3 regions of the Shewanella sp. WXL01 genome follow, and region 2 is predicted to be linked to each of the others. Evidence: predicted binding sites of a transcription regulator. Region 2 holds the regulator's gene; each other region holds the start of a gene.
The links. The regulator sigma-54, encoded in region 2, starts transcription at its own class of promoters, with help from an activator protein. The targets are predictions, from matches to a motif close to GTTGGCACGNNNNTNGNNT.
Positions count from the first base shown of each region.

Region 1 (5,775 bases), on a different contig from region 2:
GATGAGTTGCAACCTTAGGCGCACTGTCTGGGTTAACAAACTCGTTGAATCTCGCCAGGAACTCAGGTTTTTCAAGACTGGTTTTCCACTCACACTGATAACGTTCAACAATCAGATCCATTTGAGCTTCTAACTCAGCGTTAACACCTAACGCGTCTTCAATAACAACGGATTGTAAGTACTCAAGACCACCTTCTAATGATTCCATCCAGGTTGAGGTACGCTGCAGCTTGTCTGCTGTTTTAACATAGAACATCAAGATACGATCGATATAGGTATACAGCTCTTCGGTGGTTAAGTCGGTGGCGAATAAATCAGCGTGGCGTGGACGCATACCGCCGTTACCAGCAACATATAGATTCCAGCCTTTATCTGAAGCAATAACGCCGATATCTTTGCTTTGTGCCTCAGCGCACTCACGGGTACAACCTGATACGGCAAACTTTAATTTGTGCGGACTGCGAAGACCCTTGTAGCGATTTTCAAGTGCGATCGCCATGCCAACTGAATCTTGTACGCCATAGCGACACCAGGTGCTACCCACACATGATTTGACCGTTCGCAATGACTTACCATAGGCGTGGCCCGTTTCAAAACCAGCATCAATAAGGCGTTTCCAAATCTCAGGTAATTGCGCTAACTGAGCGCCAAACAAGTCGATACGTTGACCGCCAGTAATCTTGGTATAGAGGTCATATTCTTTAGCGACTTGACCAATTTCAATCAGCTTGTCTGGGGTGATTTCACCACCAGCAATACGCGGCACAATCGAGTAAGTGCCATCTTTTTGCAGGTTACCTAAATAAGCATCATTAGTGTCTTGCAAGGCAACGTGTGATAAGTCTTGATTGAGCACATAGTCGTTACTTAGGCTGGCGAATATCGACGCAGCAGCTGGCTTGCAGATATCGCAACCATAGTGATGGCCATCTGTTGATTTACCATGGGTTTTAATCAAGGTCTCAAAGTCTTTAATGCCTTCAACTTTACAAATGTGGTACAAAGCCTGGCGGTCATGCTCAAAGTGCTCACAAATGCCTTTATTGAAATCGAGTCCTTCAGCTTCCAGCGTTTGATCAATAATTTTTTGCACTAAAGGCGCACAGCCACCGCAGCCTGAAGCCGCGCGGGTACAGGCTTTTATCTCCGGCATGTTGTGACTACCGGCTTTTACCGCTTCAACAATATCGCCCTTGGTCACTTGATGGCAGGAACATACGATCGAAGTATCTTTTAAATCGGCTTCACTTTCAGCGCCAGCAAGTAGTATATCGACCGCTGAGCCTTCGATTTCATCCTGAGACAAATATAGATCTAACAGTTTGTTGTAATCAGCATTATCACCAATTAGCACTGCACCTTTGAGAAGCGTGCCTGACTCATCTAACCAAAGCTTTTTATAAATGCCAGCTTGATTGTCTGAAAGCTCCACGTATTGGGCATTTTCAAAGCCACGACTTTCACCAATGGCAGCCACATCAACACCTAACAATTTAAGTTTGGTACTCATATCAGCACCTTTAAACTGCTGGGTTTGCGACGCGCTATCGGTGCCCGCCGCAATATGTGATGCTACGACACGAGCCATTTGATAACCAGGTGCTACAAGTCCAAATATTCGCCCTTGCCACAATGCGCACTCGCCAATCGCGTACACATCTTTTGCCGAGGTTAAGCAGTCATCGTTAATTTCAATACCACCGCGCTCACCAATCGCGATCCCTGAGCTGCGAGCAAGGCTATCTTGAGGTCGAATACCGGCTGAGAACACGATCATGTCAGTTTCAAGATAAGTATCATCATTGAAAGTCATTCGGTGCAGCGCGGTTTCGCCGTCTATAATCGCCGTGGTAGCTTTAGAGGTATGCACGCTTACCCCCAGATCTTCAATCTTGCTACATAGCAGCTCACCTGCTTTGTCATTCAATTGTACTGGCATTAATTGAGGTGCAAACTCCACCACATGGGTTTTAACCCCTAACTGCTTTAGAGCGTTAGCAGCTTCAAGCCCGAGTAGACCACCACCAACAACAACCCCGACTTTAGACTTATTCGCTGCGGCAGTAATCGCCTCTAAGTCTTCAATGGTTCGGTATACTAAACACTGCTCACGTTCGTTACCGTTAATTGGCGGGACAAAAGGAAATGAGCCTGTGGCTAACACTAACTTGTCATAGTCAAAGCACTCGCCCGACTCTGTTGTAAGTGTTTTAGACTCGGAATCTATGCCAGTGACTTTGGCATTTAAATGCAGATTGATATCCTGACTTTGATAGTCTTCAATACTTGCCAACATCAATGGGTCAGCACTATTTGTTTCAAAGTACTTAGATAATTGTACGCGGTCGTACGCTGGTCGAGGCTCTTCACCAAATACATGTATCTCAAAGCTCTGCTGCAACTTTAACGAACAAATTTGCTCGATAAAGTGATGGCCAACCATACCATTACCTATCACGACTAACTTAGGTTTTATGTCTGCCATTTCCGGCTCCTTCTGTCCCCACTACACACGATTTATGTTCAAATTAATTTTTAGCCCGGCCAGCAAATGAATAGCTATTCACTATCGCCGTGCTTTTATTGAACTATCCTGCTGTGACTTTGCAGCGACCATGCCAAGGCGCACGTTCAACTAAACACTTGTTAAATAAAGGTTAAAACAAAAGATTCAATTTTCCAGGCATTAAAGAATGCTCCGATTGAGAGCAACTGCACCAAATGAATGCGACAACAAAAACACGTAACCAACTGTTTTATATCTATAAAAATCAAATGCAACTACCACTTTAGGGGTAGCCTGGGGCGTATTCAAAGCATTTGCTCCTTAGTTTCCCCCCACAGGAATAGTTGGGTGTAACAGAGATGAGTAACAATAAATATTCATTAGAGGCGAAATTAGATAGGACGAAATAAGCGATGACTCGGTTCATGCAAATAGTCAAAATAGGCAATGAGTAATCGCTGAAAACACGAAATACTAAAGAGTTAAAGATATGCTTGGTGAGAAGCTGTGATGCTACAGAGCTGTACTTTGCAAATTAAGTCTACAAGTACTAATGCAGCCCATAAGCTATCAGCCTAATTTAGGGATGAAGGTCAAGGTAGCGCAACCCAATTTATAATAAGACGTTTATTAAACTTTGATATTGAGGTCTAGCGTTGCGCGCTGGTTTAATACTCATATTCTCTAAGCGAGTACATCTGAGCTAGTACATCTAAGCAACTTGCAGTTTAGCTTTAAATTTTTGCTGATGCCGTTGTTGCCATAGCGTTTGAACATTGATGTAGTCACCAGTACTTAGCTCACTTTCGCTATAACTAGCAATCTTTGGATTGTCGGCATTCAGGGTTTGAGTTAATTCAAGCAGTTTAATTACCAGTGCAAGGCTAGACTCGACACTGCTCATCGCTTGGTCAAGTATCTGAGTCGCGTTTTCAAGCTTGTTAGCTGCTCCAGATAATGCACCATGTTGCCAAATATGCATGAGCTCAGCACTATCGAGCGCAGTCTGACCTGTTTTGGCACCGGAAAACGCTTCTAAGCGAGTAGCAAGATTAATCAGACCTTTTTGACTTGAGTGACTCGAACTATTTGAATGACCTTGAGTATTTAGCCAACTAACCTGAGTTGAGACACGCGGGTTAATCTCAGTTTCACCTTGCAACCCTTTAAAGGTGGCAACTAGTTGATCATAATTGTTATTACTTGATAAAGCTTGAGCATTGGCCATGATTTCAGCGATCGCTAAATGCTGTTTATCAAGACCTGGATGAAAGTAACTGCGCAGCGACAGCCTTGCATTAGTCGGGTTCACACAACGAACCGCCATTTGAACTAAGCTGCGCAGGCCTAGCTCTTGATGCAAAGCGCGGCAGTCATCAAGCACAGGTAACATATCGTGGGCTTCTACATAGACAATGTTATCGGATGTAAGTGCAAATTGTGCTTGCTCCGCTGTGGTAGCCGCTTTAATGTCCAGCGCATTAACACTGCAGGCGACGTGGCGGCGATGAGCCAAAGATAAACTATCGCCATGAAGCAAAACCCTGTGCCCTAGCTGAGCCAGCAACTTTGCAGCTAGCAACAACCAGGGTAATTGCTCACGCTTGCCTGCATAAACAGGCCAATCAATGTCCACCTTGAGTTGCTGCCAGCTAGGTGAAACCAATTGCTTGAGCGCCATTGCAGCACCGGCAATTTCTTCAGCGCTCTCACCGCGAACGCGCATTAGCATCATCGCACTGGCCATTTGCACTTGCGACACTAAACCACAGGCAAAGCCAGCAAATAAATACTGTGACTCGACTAAGGTTAAGTTACGTGAGCCTTTTACGCCCTTACCTAACGCCTTAATCAATTGCTTAAAATCTACGGTTTCAAGCTGACATTTAATATCAGTAAGGTGTGATGCGCTTTCTGCTCCAGTATTTATCACTAAGGCTAACTCCGAGTTTATGAATATTAAGCGCGAGATTGAGCCCGAGCTAATTTAGAATAACTAAGCTAGCTTCAGTGCTTGTGTATCTAATGCTCGTGTCTCTAGCGCTTGTGTCTCTAATGTACCTAGCATTTGATTTAGCGCGCGGCCTATTTTTACCACTTCACCAACAATAATCAGTGTGGGGCCATGGTGCATAATGGTTTTAGCTTTGCTAGCCATATCTTTAACACTGGCGTAGGTAATAATTTGATCGCGCCTGCCGCCATTGGTTACCAGCGCAACAGGTAAATCAGCTTTACAGTTTGCACTCAATAATCCATGGCTAATCGCCTGTGCTTGCTCTTTACCCATATAAAAAACCAGTGTTGATTCTGCATCTAATAAAGCGCGCCACTGTTTTGCTGCTTGCTCGAAACCCGGCTCAGACATGCGCGTACCGGTAATTAGGGTAACGCTACGAGCATGGCCGCGATAAGTTAAAGGAATACTGGTACTCGATGCGCAGCCAAGCGCGGCTGTCACTCCTGGGATAAACTCGCTTTTTACTCCATGCTTGGCAAGATAGATTGCTTCTTCCGCGCCTCTACCAAAGATATGCGGATCGCCGCCTTTCAAACGCACGACTTTTTTACCTTTAAGCGCAAGTTTAAGCAGCAATGCGTTAATATCATCTTGCTTAGCGCTGCTTTGCCCGCATCGCTTGCCGACAAAATGGCGCTCACACTCTGGTGTTGCTAAGGTCAATATCTCAGCGCTGACTAAACTGTCATAAACCAAGGCATCGGCGTTTTGTACTCGGTTAGCCGCCTTTAACGTGAGCAACTCAAGCTCACCACAACCCGCGCCTACAATAGCAACTTCACCCGAACTGAGTTGGCTGCTACAAAATCTATCCTCAATTACGCTAAGTCTGCTTGTATTTAATTTGGTTAAGTGTGTCATTAGGCAACATCCTCCTTAGCAGGTTTTTCGGCTTGATACGGCTGCATTTCTCCCAGTGCTATCTGCCAACTGTCTGCGGCACATTGTTTAACTTCACTGTTGCAGCTACCGCATTGACGACCACACCCTAAATTTGACTGCACAGCGTCAAGTGCCTTGCCAAAATCAGCAGACTTAATGCCGGACTCAAAAACTTGATTATCTAACTGCTGGTGGACAGCGGCATCAATGTCTGCGACCGAGACGCCTGTGCACGAGCAAACAAGTGGACTGTTACCTGCGCGGATCAAACTGTGCAGCGTCTTAAGTAAATCTGGCGCAAGCTCATGACCAATTAACGCTGCTACCGCTTCTAAATCTACATTCACCTTAGTTTGCGAAGTTAATA
Region 1 is NZ_JAAIKQ010000002.1:808,689-814,463, reverse strand. It holds gene nirB (nitrite reductase large subunit NirB) at 1-2,485, opposite strand, end outside; gene G3R49_RS08575 (glycosyl transferase) at 3,219-4,439, opposite strand; gene cobA (uroporphyrinogen-III C-methyltransferase) at 4,503-5,387, opposite strand; gene G3R49_RS08565 (molybdopterin-dependent oxidoreductase) at 5,387-5,775, opposite strand, start outside.
Region 1: nirB (nitrite reductase large subunit NirB) is a predicted target of sigma-54. The motif match lies at 2,605-2,623, and genes of this name have one in related genera.

Region 2 (5,775 bases):
TTACACCGCCGAGTACTTGGTCGCGCCTGTCGACTACGTACAGCATGTCTGTGGCATCAGGTAGATGCCCTCGTTGGCGCAGGTATCTAAGTACAACATCAATGTTAACGTCAGGGCGAAGGGTAACTGTATCTGTATTCATTAAACTACCCGCAGTATCATCTGGGTAACTCAATGCTTGTTCAACTCTGTGCCTGTCTTGACTGGTCATTGATTGCAACACCTGATGATAAACGGTATCAGGCAATGAGCGCAGAATGTAGGCGAGGTCGTCGGTATCCATACCGGCGGTTGCTTGCGCTAACCGCTCCGGCGTCATATTACTAATGAGGGCGTCTTTTAGGTCTTCACCAAGCTCTTCTAAGATTTCTCCAGCTTGTTCCTGGTCAATCAATTGCCATAGTACTTGACGGCTGCGAGGTGGGGAAGACTCAAGAATGAGGGCAACGTCTGAAGGTGCCATGTCGTGCAGCATGTTGCGCACGTGGACAAACATGCCGCTTCCTAGGGCCTGGGTGAGTTGATTGAGTCTTTGCTCTGTTAGCTCTGTATCTAAAACTTCGACACCCATTGGTAGACTCTCCCCAAAAAAATTTTGCTAATGGTAGCTTATCAAGTCGAGTACCACTAATTCATTTTTATGATATTGATGTTAAAAATTCGCTTGTATCACAGAGGGTTAACTGTTTTCCTCGAACTTAGCATCAATCAATGCGCTTACTGCATCGAGTGCAGCCTGAGCATCATTACCGCTAGCTGTGAGGGTAATGGTTTTTCCTACACCGCTTTCCAACATTAATAGCCCTAATACGCTGGCTGCGCTTGCTTGCTTGTCGCCATGGATAAGCGTTATTTCGGCGTCGAATTTCGCAGCTAGGGTTGCTAGTTTAGTTGCTGCGCGAGCGTGCAGCCCGAGCTTGTTAGATATGGTTATTTGTCGTTGCAGCATAGGGTTGTGCACTTTTTATAAGTATAGGCTAGCTTTGTGCTGGCGTGCTTAGCTCGCGGTGACTCACAAGTATTTTGTGTTTGATGTGCGTGCTAAGGCGTTTTGCTACTTGTTCAGCAATAAACACTGAGCGGTGTTGACCACCAGTACAACCTATCGCGATGGTGACATAGCTGCGGTTGTTACGCTCAAGTTGCGGCATCCAGGTTTCGAAAAAATTGTCGATTTGCAGAACAAACTTACCTACCTGAGGTTGCTGATTAAGGAAATTTTGTACCCCTTTGTCTAGGCCTGTTAGTGGTCTTAGCTCAGGCTCCCAGTGAGGGTTAGGTAGAAAGCGCACATCAAACATAAAGTCTGCTTCTTTAGGCATACCATATTTAAAGCCAAACGAGTTGATATTGATCACCAGTTCACGGTCGACACTGCCAAGCAAAATTTCTCTAACCTTGTCACTGAGCTCATAGATGTTGAACTCGGAGGTATCAATAAAGTGGTCAGTTATATTCGAAATAGGCTCGAGTAATTTACCTTCTTGAATTATGGCGTCTTGCAAAGACAGGTGTTGCTTAGACAATGGATGTAAACGGCGCGTTTCGCTATAACGTTTGAGTAGCACTTTGTCGTTCGAGCTCAAAAAGAAGCTAGTGATACTGATATCGGCTGGTAATAGTTGTAGCTGAGCCTGCAGTACTTTTCCTTGCTCCTTTATGTTGCGCACATCAACGCTAATCGCAATAAGCTCATGTGAGCCTTTAAGCTGCTCAAGCAATGTATTGATCAATGGGATCGGCAGATTGTCGACACAGTAGTAACCTAAGTCTTCTAGCACCCTAAGTGCAACGGACTTTCCTGAGCCTGAACGACCTGAGACGATAACCAGTTTCATTGAGCGATCACCTGATAGAGTTGAGTTTTATCTGTTGATTTACGTAACTGTTTGAGTGTTTGCTTGTCATTAAGTTTTTCTGCAATATAAGCCAACGTCGCTAAATGTTGCTGACATTGATCTGACGGTACAATAAGCGCAAATAGTAAATCGACAGGCTTGTTGTCGATGGCATCGAAATCAATTGATTCATCGCACTTGATAAACACCGCAATGGGCTGCTCGATATTGTCTAAACGACCGTGGGGAATCGCGATACCATTGCCTATACCTGTACTACCTTTTTTTTCACGAGCGACAAGACTTTCGAAAATTTCTTGTGCTGAAAGGTCTGTGTATTGCTCTGCTGCGATTTCGCTAATGAGTTGCAATACCTTTTTTTTACTGCCCGGAGTGGCACAGGCAGTGCACTCCGGCTGCAGGATGGTACGAATTTCCATCATTAATGCTTGGTTAGCTTCTCTTTATGTTTGATTACCTGGCGGTCAAGTTTGCTGATCAAAGAGTCGATTGCAGCATACATGTCGCTATGTTCAGAAGTGGCGAAGACTTCTCCTCCACTAAGGCTGACTTTAGCCTCAGCCTTTTGTACTTGTTTGTCGACATTTAGGATAACGTGCACATTGTTGATTTGCTCAAAATGACGTTCTAGTTTGGCAAATTTACTGTCAACATACTCTCTGAGTGAGTCAGTTAACTCAATGTGGTGCCCCGTTAGGTTTATTTGCATATATCGTCCTCCTTTGATTGAGCTTATAAGCTCTTACGTTGGTTTGAGGGCGGGATAAGCATTGCTTCACGGTATTTCGCTATCGTACGACGAGCAACATTAATCCCTTGCTCCGCTAACAGTTGTGCCATTTTGCTATCGCTTAATGGCTTTTTCTGATTTTCAGCGGCGACCAGCTTTTTGATAAAGGCGCGAATAGCTGTAGATGAGCATTCGCCACCGTCATCTGTGCTGACATGGCTTGAGAAAAAGTATTTGAGTTCAAACAGACCGCGTGGCGTATGCATGTACTTTTGTGTGGTAACCCTGGAAATAGTGGATTCATGCATCTCGACGGCCTCAGCAATATCGTTGAGTACCATTGGTTTCATGGCTTCTTCACCATATTCAAAGAAGCCTTGTTGGAACTGTACGATACAGTTGGCCACTTTTAACAGGGTGTCATTACGGCTTTCTAGACTCTTAATGAACCATTTAGCCTCTTGCAAATGACCGCGAATAAACTGGCTGTCAGCCTGGCTTTTGGTGCTACGAGCCATAGAAGCGTAATGCTGATTGACACCAATTTTTGGCATGTTGTCAGGGTTAAGCTCCACGACCCAGCGGCCATTTTTCTTTAATACTGACACATCAGGTATGACATATTCATCATCACTAGGTGTGATTGCCGCACCAGGCTTTGGATTCAATGATTGGATCAGGTGAATTGCTTCCCTAAGTTCATCTTCTTTAAGCTTGGTTTTACGCATAAGTAAACGAAAATCACGGCCAGCAATTAGGTCGAGATAGTTGGCAATCAACATACGCGCATTGTCAATATGAGGGGTGTCATTAGGAAATTGCGCTAACTGTATAAGCAGGCACTCACTTAGATCGCGCGCAGCAACGCCAATGGGGTCAAAATGCTGAATACGTTTAAGTACTGCTTCAACCTCTTCTAGCTCAACCTCTTCATCGCCCATGGCGCTAAGGATATCTTCGGTGCTTTGGGTTAAATAGCCTGTATCGTCAATGGCATCGATAATGGCGGTGGCGATGGCTAAATCGGTATCAGAAAAAGGAGTGAGGTTTTTTTGCCATTCTAAATGCTCGTATAGACCTTCTGTGGTCTCGCCTTGAAATGGCATATCATCGTCGCGTGATCCAGAGCTGGTTGCGCCAGTGCTGGCAACTGGTGAGGCTGTATAGACTTCATCCCAGGTGGTGTCCATTGGCAGCTCGTCAGGCATAGATTCTTTATTGAGCGAGTCTGCGAGATCAACGTTGGAAGTGTCTGTTTCAGCAGACTTTTGGCTTGCTTCACTAAAATCGGTATCAGCTTGATCTTGTTTGTCTTTTGAGGCGTCTTTACCGTCGTAAAATTCTTCTTCTACTTCAAGCAGTGGGTTAGAGTCTAATGCTTGTTGTATTTCTTGTTGTAGCTCCAATGAAGACAGCTGCAGTAGGCGAATTGCCTGTTGCAGTTGTGGGGTCATAGTCAGGTGTTGACCCATTTTGAGCTGTAGTGACGCTTTCATTTACCACTTATCCCTAGGTATCGTATAAGAGACACACATTAATGCTTGTAATTGGCTTCCTTAGGAGAGACTGGATTGGTACTCAGTCGAAGCTAATGCTGTCGCCGCCCATGTAGTTGAGCGAGCGAAACCAAAACATCAATAACTATAGCTTGAATTGTTCACCTAAGTATACTGCACGAACTTGCTGATCGCTCAAGATCTCATCTGGTGTCCCCTCGGCAATTAAGTTGCCCTGGCTCACGATATAAGCATGCTCACAAACATCGAGGGTTTCACGCACATTATGGTCAGTGATCAACACCCCTAGACCACGAGATTTGAGTTGCTGAATAATTTTCTTGATGTCGATTACCGAAATTGGGTCAACCCCCGCAAATGGTTCATCGAGCAAGATAAATTTCGGGTTTGCAGCCAGTGCCCGGGCAATTTCTACTCGGCGACGTTCACCGCCTGATAATGCCATACCTTGGCTATCGCGAATGTGAGTGATATGGAATTCTTCGAGTAAATGTTCAAGTTCTTCAACACGTTGCTCTTTAGTTAGCTCTTTACGTGTTTGTAAAACTGCCATGATGTTGTCGTGTACAGTTAGCTTACGGAAGATGCTTGCCTCTTGGGGTAAGTAACCAATGCCTTTGCGCGCACGCAGATGCATTGGATCAGAAGTTAAATCATCGGCATCAATTAAAATGCGCCCGTGGTCGCTTTTTACAAGTCCAACAACCATGTAAAAGGTAGTGGTTTTACCTGCACCATTTGGGCCCAGTAGACCAACAATTTGCCCAGTGGAAACCGATAAGCTTACGTCTTTCACTACTTGGCGGTTCTTATAGCTTTTAGCCAGGTTTTCAGCCGTTAAGGTGATTTGCTCTGTCATTACTTAGCCTACTGATTACCTTGTGTTGATGGCTCTTGCTGTTGTTCTATTCGCGTTTGCGGCTCAGGCTGCTGCTCGACAGGCGCTTGCTCTGACGGATCTTGGAAGTTCTCTGGCTGGATAATGGTTATCACTCGCTCATCGCCCTTACTTTGGGCTATGAGTTCTTGCTTATCAATGTTGTAGCGAATGATATCGCCTGTCACCTGACTGCCTGCTTGGTCAAGCTTAGCCTTACCTGTTAGCGTCAAGGTGGTGCTTGCGAGGTCGTAGCGTACTTCAGAGGCGCTAGCGGTACCGATTTTACCGTCGTCTAACTCTTGTGAAAAAGTCGCAGGGTTACCAGTGGCGACTAAGGTTTTGGTTACAGAGTTATCAGAAGTAAATGCGCGTAGTTCATCTGCTTGAATATTGATTGAACCTTGAACCACAGTCACTGGACCATAAAAAATGATTTGGTTATTTTTTATATCTGCCTTTTGGCTAACTGAGCTAATTTTTACTTGCTGCTGTAAGTCGCCTTCTTTTGCTTCAAGGGAGCTCATTGGGCTAACAAACCCAAGGGCAACAATTGCTGAAGCCAACAACATCTGGCGTGGATTAACGTGGTTCATAACGTCCTTCTACCTGACTAAGTAGTGTTAATTCTTGAGTATTTAGGTCTGCATGTAAACCTAAACCTTGAATTTGAAAGCCTTTGCCCTCGATAAATACCGCTGATTTAGAGGTGCCAATTAAGGTATTTAAATCCAATTGTATCTGTTGTGTGCTCAGCGATTGCAAAGGCTCATCAACGTCAACTGCATCAAT
Region 2 is NZ_JAAIKQ010000001.1:592,538-598,312, forward strand. It holds gene mgtE (magnesium transporter) at 1-571, opposite strand, end outside; gene G3R49_RS02405 (HPr family phosphocarrier protein) at 680-949, opposite strand; gene rapZ (RNase adapter RapZ) at 978-1,838, opposite strand; gene ptsN (PTS IIA-like nitrogen regulatory protein PtsN) at 1,835-2,278, opposite strand; gene hpf (ribosome hibernation promoting factor) at 2,281-2,568, opposite strand; gene G3R49_RS02425 (RNA polymerase factor sigma-54) at 2,592-4,085, opposite strand; gene lptB (LPS export ABC transporter ATP-binding protein) at 4,231-4,965, opposite strand; gene lptA (lipopolysaccharide transport periplasmic protein LptA) at 4,974-5,555, opposite strand; gene lptC (LPS export ABC transporter periplasmic protein LptC) at 5,566-5,775, opposite strand, start outside.

Region 3 (5,775 bases), on a different contig from region 2:
GTCAATTCAAGCGACTGACCTGTCACCATCAATGCTAGAGCGGTGTAAAGAGGCTGAGTATGACAGCTTGGCATTAGCTCGTGGCTTGTCTGAAGAGCGCAAGCGTCAGTTTTTTGATGCTTTGCCATCGGGCAATATGAAGGTTAAAGCTAATGTGAAGCGCCTAGTCAATTTCCGCGCTCATAATCTTCTTGAAAGCTATAGTTTGTTGGGTAAATACGACATTATTTTTTGTCGTAACGTATTGATTTACTTCGCTCCTGAAGCAAAAGCTAAAATACTGCGGCAATTTGCTGCCGCTTTGAACCCAAAAGGGATTCTGTTTTTAGGGGCTTCTGAGTCTATCGCTGGATTGACTGACGAATTTGACATGGTGCGTTGTAATCCAGGGATTTATTACCAAAAGAAATCTTAATTTTATAATTCAATAGCTTAATATATTTTTTCTTGTGACACGCCACGTACGTTTGTTCGTGGCGTTTTTATTGCACGCCAATTAACCTCCCACCATCGTATTACTTTATAGTCTTTAAAATTGTTGGCACAGCCTTTGCTTTTATTCCAATAAGCGTTAAAGGAGGCAATTTTATGGCGATTAATTTTGATAAAGCATTAGGAGTACACCAACACTCGCTTGGTATTCGTGCCCAGCGCGCTGAGGTGCTTTCTAGCAATATCGCTAATGCCGATACTCCTCACTATAAAGCGCAAGACGTTAACTTTGAGGCGGCAATGAAAGCGGCAACTTCTCGCCAGAAGGGGCTATCAATGTCGCAAACGTCAGAAAAACACTTTGATCTTGCCGCATTAAGTCGTCAACACGTGCAGTACCGGGTACCAAATCAGCCCGATACCGGAGACGGCAATACAGTTGATATGCAGCAAGAGCAATCAGCCTTTATGCAAAATTCACTTGAGTATCAGATGTCACTTGGTTTTCTAGATGGCAAGTTTAAAGGCATGCGTAAGGCATTAACGGGGCAATAATTATGAGCTTATTTAATATCTTTAATGTATCTGGTTCAGGCATGTCTGCTCAGTCAGTAAGACTCAATACTACTGCCAGTAATATCGCTAATGCCGATTCTGTATCAAGCAGTATTGACCAAACTTATCGCGCTCGCCACCCAGTTTTTGAGGCCGAAATGAAAAAGGCACAGGGTCAACAAACTGGCAATCACAGCGTGAAAGTTGCGGGTATCGTTGAGAGCGACAAGCCGCTACTTAAAGAATTTGCTCCTGATCATCCTATGGCTGACAACGATGGTTTCATTTACAAGCCAAACGTGAATGTGATGGAAGAAATGGCAGATATGATTTCTGCGTCGCGCTCGTATCAAATGAATGTCCAGGTGGCGGATGCAACTAAGAATATGTTGCAGCAAACGCTTCGCATGGGTAAGTAATTTTAAGTATTTAGTGGAGATTAAGTCGTGAGCATTATTAATCCTTACAGCCAATCAGTGCCGCAAGCAGCGGGTACGACTTCAAACACCTCTGCGGTTACGAGTGCCTCTGTTCAAAAAGAAACTGTGGTTACAGGTAACTCATATTTAGATGGTTTGCGCTTGCAAGAAGAAGTGGTACCAGAAAACAACAATGACCAGATGCTTAAGCAAGAAGACTTCTTTGCTCTGCTCAGTCAGCAGTTGTCAATGCAAGACCCATTCAAGCCAGTTGACAATGACCAAATGATTGCTCAGATGGCGTCGTTTTCAACGGTAGATGGTATCGCAAACCTTAATGAAGAGATTATTAACTTAAATACAGTAATGAGCTCAAGTCAGGCGCTTCAAGCCTCTGGCCTTGTTGGCCGTAAAGTACTTGTGCCTTCTGATACAGGTCATTTGTCGGCAGAAAGCCCTGAAGTGAAAGGGGTGATCACGACGCCTTCCGCAGTCGACACTATCACGGTTCGAGTTGAGGATGAGTCTGGTCAGACAGTAGCGACATTTGAAGTAGATGGCAGCGCCGGCGGTAACATCGACGTGTCATGGGACGGTTTAGATAAAAATGGGGAACCAGTACCTGAGGGACAATACTCGCTCAAGGCCACTGGTAATGTGGATGGTACTTCAGAAGAGCTACCTGTATCGACTTATGCTCACGTGACCAGCGTGTCATTGGGTACAGCGTCAACAGGTGCAATTTTGAATTTACGTGGTATAGGCGGCATTAAATTGTCTGATGTGCTAGCGGTATCTGAAAGCTAATACATAACTTTTTAAGCATTGATTTGCTAGTCAGAAAGCTAGCTAAACGAAGGAATAACAGGGGTTTATTATGTCATTTAATATTGCATTGAGTGGTATTGCAGCAGCACAAAAAGACTTGAATACTACCGCGAACAACATTGCGAACGCTAACACGATTGGTTTTAAAGAATCTCGTGCAGAGTTTGCTGACGTGTACGCCAATTCTATTTTCTCCAACAGTAAAACAGCAGTTGGTGGTGGTGCGACAACAACGCAAGTGGCGCAGCAATTTCATCAAGGAAGCTTACAGTTCACTAATAACTCGTTAGATATGGCGATTAGCGGTGGTGGTTTCTTTGTGACGTCATCTGAAATTGGAACCCAGGACCATGCATTTACTCGTGCCGGTGCATTTAAAGTTGATACTAACAACTATATGGTCGACTCAGCGGGTAACTTCTTACAAGGCTTCCCAGTAGATGAAGACGGTAATTCGACTTCGGTGAGCTTAACCACTACTCAACCGATTAAAATCCCTGATACTGCAGGTAGTCCTGTAATGACCTCTAACGTGGGTCTGCAGATGAACCTTAACGTAGGTGAGAGTGAGTTAGACCCTGCAGCGTTCGATCCAAATGACTCAGACACCTTTAATAGCTCTACATCAGTGACCGTTTATGATTCGCTAGGTGAAGCTCACATTATGACCACTTACTTTGTCAAGCCTCAAGGCGGCTCGCATACAGGTGAGAGTAACTGGGTAGCATACTACGCAGTAGATGGTAAGCCGGTAAATATGACTGGTGGTACAGCAGGTACTTACCCACAAGATACAACCGGTGACGGTAACCCTGATTCAACTGGTACTGCGCAAACAACTGGTGGTTGGTCTGGTAGTGTTGTTAAGTTTAACGATGTAGGCGCATTTACCGGTACAGACCCTGCAGTACTCACAACTGAAGTGTTAGGTGTAAACGGTGCTGATGTATTGGGTCCTGGCGCTGATGGTTCACAAACAATTACGATTAACTATAACAACCCAACTCAGTATGCATCGCCATTTGAGGTGACAGAGTTAACTCAAGACGGCACCACGGTTGGCCGTTTGACCAATGTAAACATCGGTAGTGATGGTCTGGTTAATGCCAGTTACAGTAACGGTTCTAGTGTACCGCTTGCACGTGTTGCACTGGTACGTTTTGCTAATGAGCAAGGCTTAACTCAGGTGGGTAACACTTCTTGGAAAGCCAGCCTAGACTCAGGCCCAGCGCTTGCTGGTGAAGCAAACAGCGGCACATTTGGTAGCATTCGTTCATCAGCGCTAGAGCAGTCGAACGTTGACTTAACCACTGAGTTGGTTGACTTAATTTCTGCGCAGCGTAACTTCCAGGCTAACTCGCGTACCCTAGAAGTGAACAACACCCTTAACCAAACAGTGTTGCAGATCCGCTAACTTCTATCTATCGTGTTGCCGCTTCCTTGCGGCAACACTTTTCCTTATTTTTGATGTCATTTTTCATTCCCGCTTCTCGCTAAGTTTTTGACTACTCCTCACTCGTCTAGTTACCGCTAATTTTAAATTAAATCAAACTATATCAATGTCTTATTTCGGTCGTTAAACATAACTTTGTTTTTGGCACGGCAGTTGCAGATATCTTTGCATTAAAGCAACTAAAGCAAAAAGTTTGACGGAGCGGTTATGGACAAATTTCTTTATGTCGCCATGACAGGGGCAAAACAAGGTATGAACGCACTTGCAGTGCGTGCCAATAACCTTGCCAACGCCAATACCGATGGCTTTAAAGCAGACATGAATCAGGCTCGCGCCATGCAAGCCTTTGGCGAAGGTATGCCTACCCGCGTGTTTTCTATGGCTGAAAGCCCTGGCGCAAACTTCAGAGAAGGCCCTATTCGCACCACAGGTCGTGATTTAGATATTGCCATTAACGGTGATGGTTGGATGGCGGTGCAAGCGCAAGATGGCAGCGAAGCTTATACCCGCGCGGGCAGTTTAAAGTTTGATAGCACAGGTTTGCTTGTTAACAGCTCAGATCGAGCGGTGATGGGAGAGGCCGGTCCTATTGTACTGCCACTGCCGATTGAAAAGGTTCATATCTCCGGCGAAGGCATTATTTCTGTTCGCCCACAAGGTGCGACCGCTGAAGTGATTGAAGAGGTTGGCCGGATTAAATTCGTTAACCCAGGCAACGATCAAATGATGCGCGGTGAAGATGGCTTGTTCCGTTTAGCTTCCGGTGAAGTTGCAGCAACAGACCCAACAGTGCGTGTTGAAAATGGCGCAGTTGAGGGCAGCAATGTTAACGCTGTTCACGAGATGGTTGAGATGATCAACATTCAGCGTCAGTACGAAATGCAAGTCAAGATGATGAAAAATGCGGAAGAGCTAGACCGCGCGTCATCATCATTATTAAGAATGAGTTAGGAGTAACAAATTATGCACCCAGCACTCTGGATCAGTAAAACCGGCCTTGATGCTCAGCAAACCGATATCTCTGTTATTTCTAACAATGTCGCTAATGCTAGCACTGTAGGCTTTAAGAAAAGCCGCGCTGTATTTGAAGACCTGCTATATCAGACTGTAAACCAAGCTGGTGGCGTTAGCGCTGACAACACCAAGTTGCCAAATGGTTTGAATATGGGTGCAGGTACTAAAGTTGTTGCCACCCAAAAAATGTTTACCCAGGGCAATATGCTTACCACTGACAATGCGCTGGATCTAATGATTGAAGGTTCTGGCTTTTTTGAAGTGCAGCTACCTGATGGCAATACCGCTTATACCCGTAACGGTCAGTTTAGTTTGGATGATACTGGTCAAATCGTGACGCCAGGTTCAGGGTATGTGGTTCAACCCGCAATCACCATTCCTGAAGATGCCACCAGTATTACGGTATCGTCGCAAGGTGAAGTGTCTGTGATGACCGCTGGCGCAACTGAAAGTCAGGTAGTTGGCCAGCTTTCTATGTCTGATTTCATTAACCCTGCGGGTTTAGACCCGTTTGGTCAAAACCTGTACACAGAAACTGGTGCCAGTGGTGCACCTATTCAAGGTACACCATCTGAAAACGGCTTAGGTGCCATTCGTCAAGGCGCGCTGGAAACGTCGAATGTAAACGTTACTGAAGAGCTGGTGAACTTGATCCAGTCACAACGTATCTATGAGATGAATTCGAAAGTAATTTCAGCGGTTGACCAGATGCTGTCTTACGTTAACCAAAACTTATAGAGGTGGGTTATGGGTAAGTATCTTTTTATGGGCACGCTGATATTGATGCTCGGCTGCAGCTCAACTCAAAATAAACCAATTCCGGACGATCCGTATTACGCGCCTGTGTACCCGGACGCTCCGCCGACTAAGGTGCAAAATACCGGCTCTATTTTTATGGACGCCCATGCTTCAAGCCTGTATTCAGATATTCGCGCCCATAAGGTTGGCGACATCATTACAGTGGTGCTAAGAGAGTCAACTCAGGCAACGAAAAGCGCCAATAACGAGATGAAAAAAGATAACTCGATTGGTGTTGAGCCAGTTTATGCCGGTGGTAAAAACGTCACAGTCAAA
Region 3 is NZ_JAAIKQ010000002.1:278,552-284,326, forward strand. It holds gene G3R49_RS06400 (protein-glutamate O-methyltransferase CheR) at 1-415, shown strand, start outside; gene flgB (flagellar basal body rod protein FlgB) at 589-987, shown strand; gene flgC (flagellar basal body rod protein FlgC) at 990-1,406, shown strand; gene flgD (flagellar hook assembly protein FlgD) at 1,434-2,213, shown strand; gene flgE (flagellar hook protein FlgE) at 2,284-3,648, shown strand; gene flgF (flagellar basal-body rod protein FlgF) at 3,895-4,638, shown strand; gene flgG (flagellar basal-body rod protein FlgG) at 4,651-5,439, shown strand; gene flgH (flagellar basal body L-ring protein FlgH) at 5,449-5,775, shown strand, end outside.
Region 3: flgF (flagellar basal-body rod protein FlgF) is a predicted target of sigma-54. The motif match lies at 3,828-3,846, and genes of this name have one in related genera.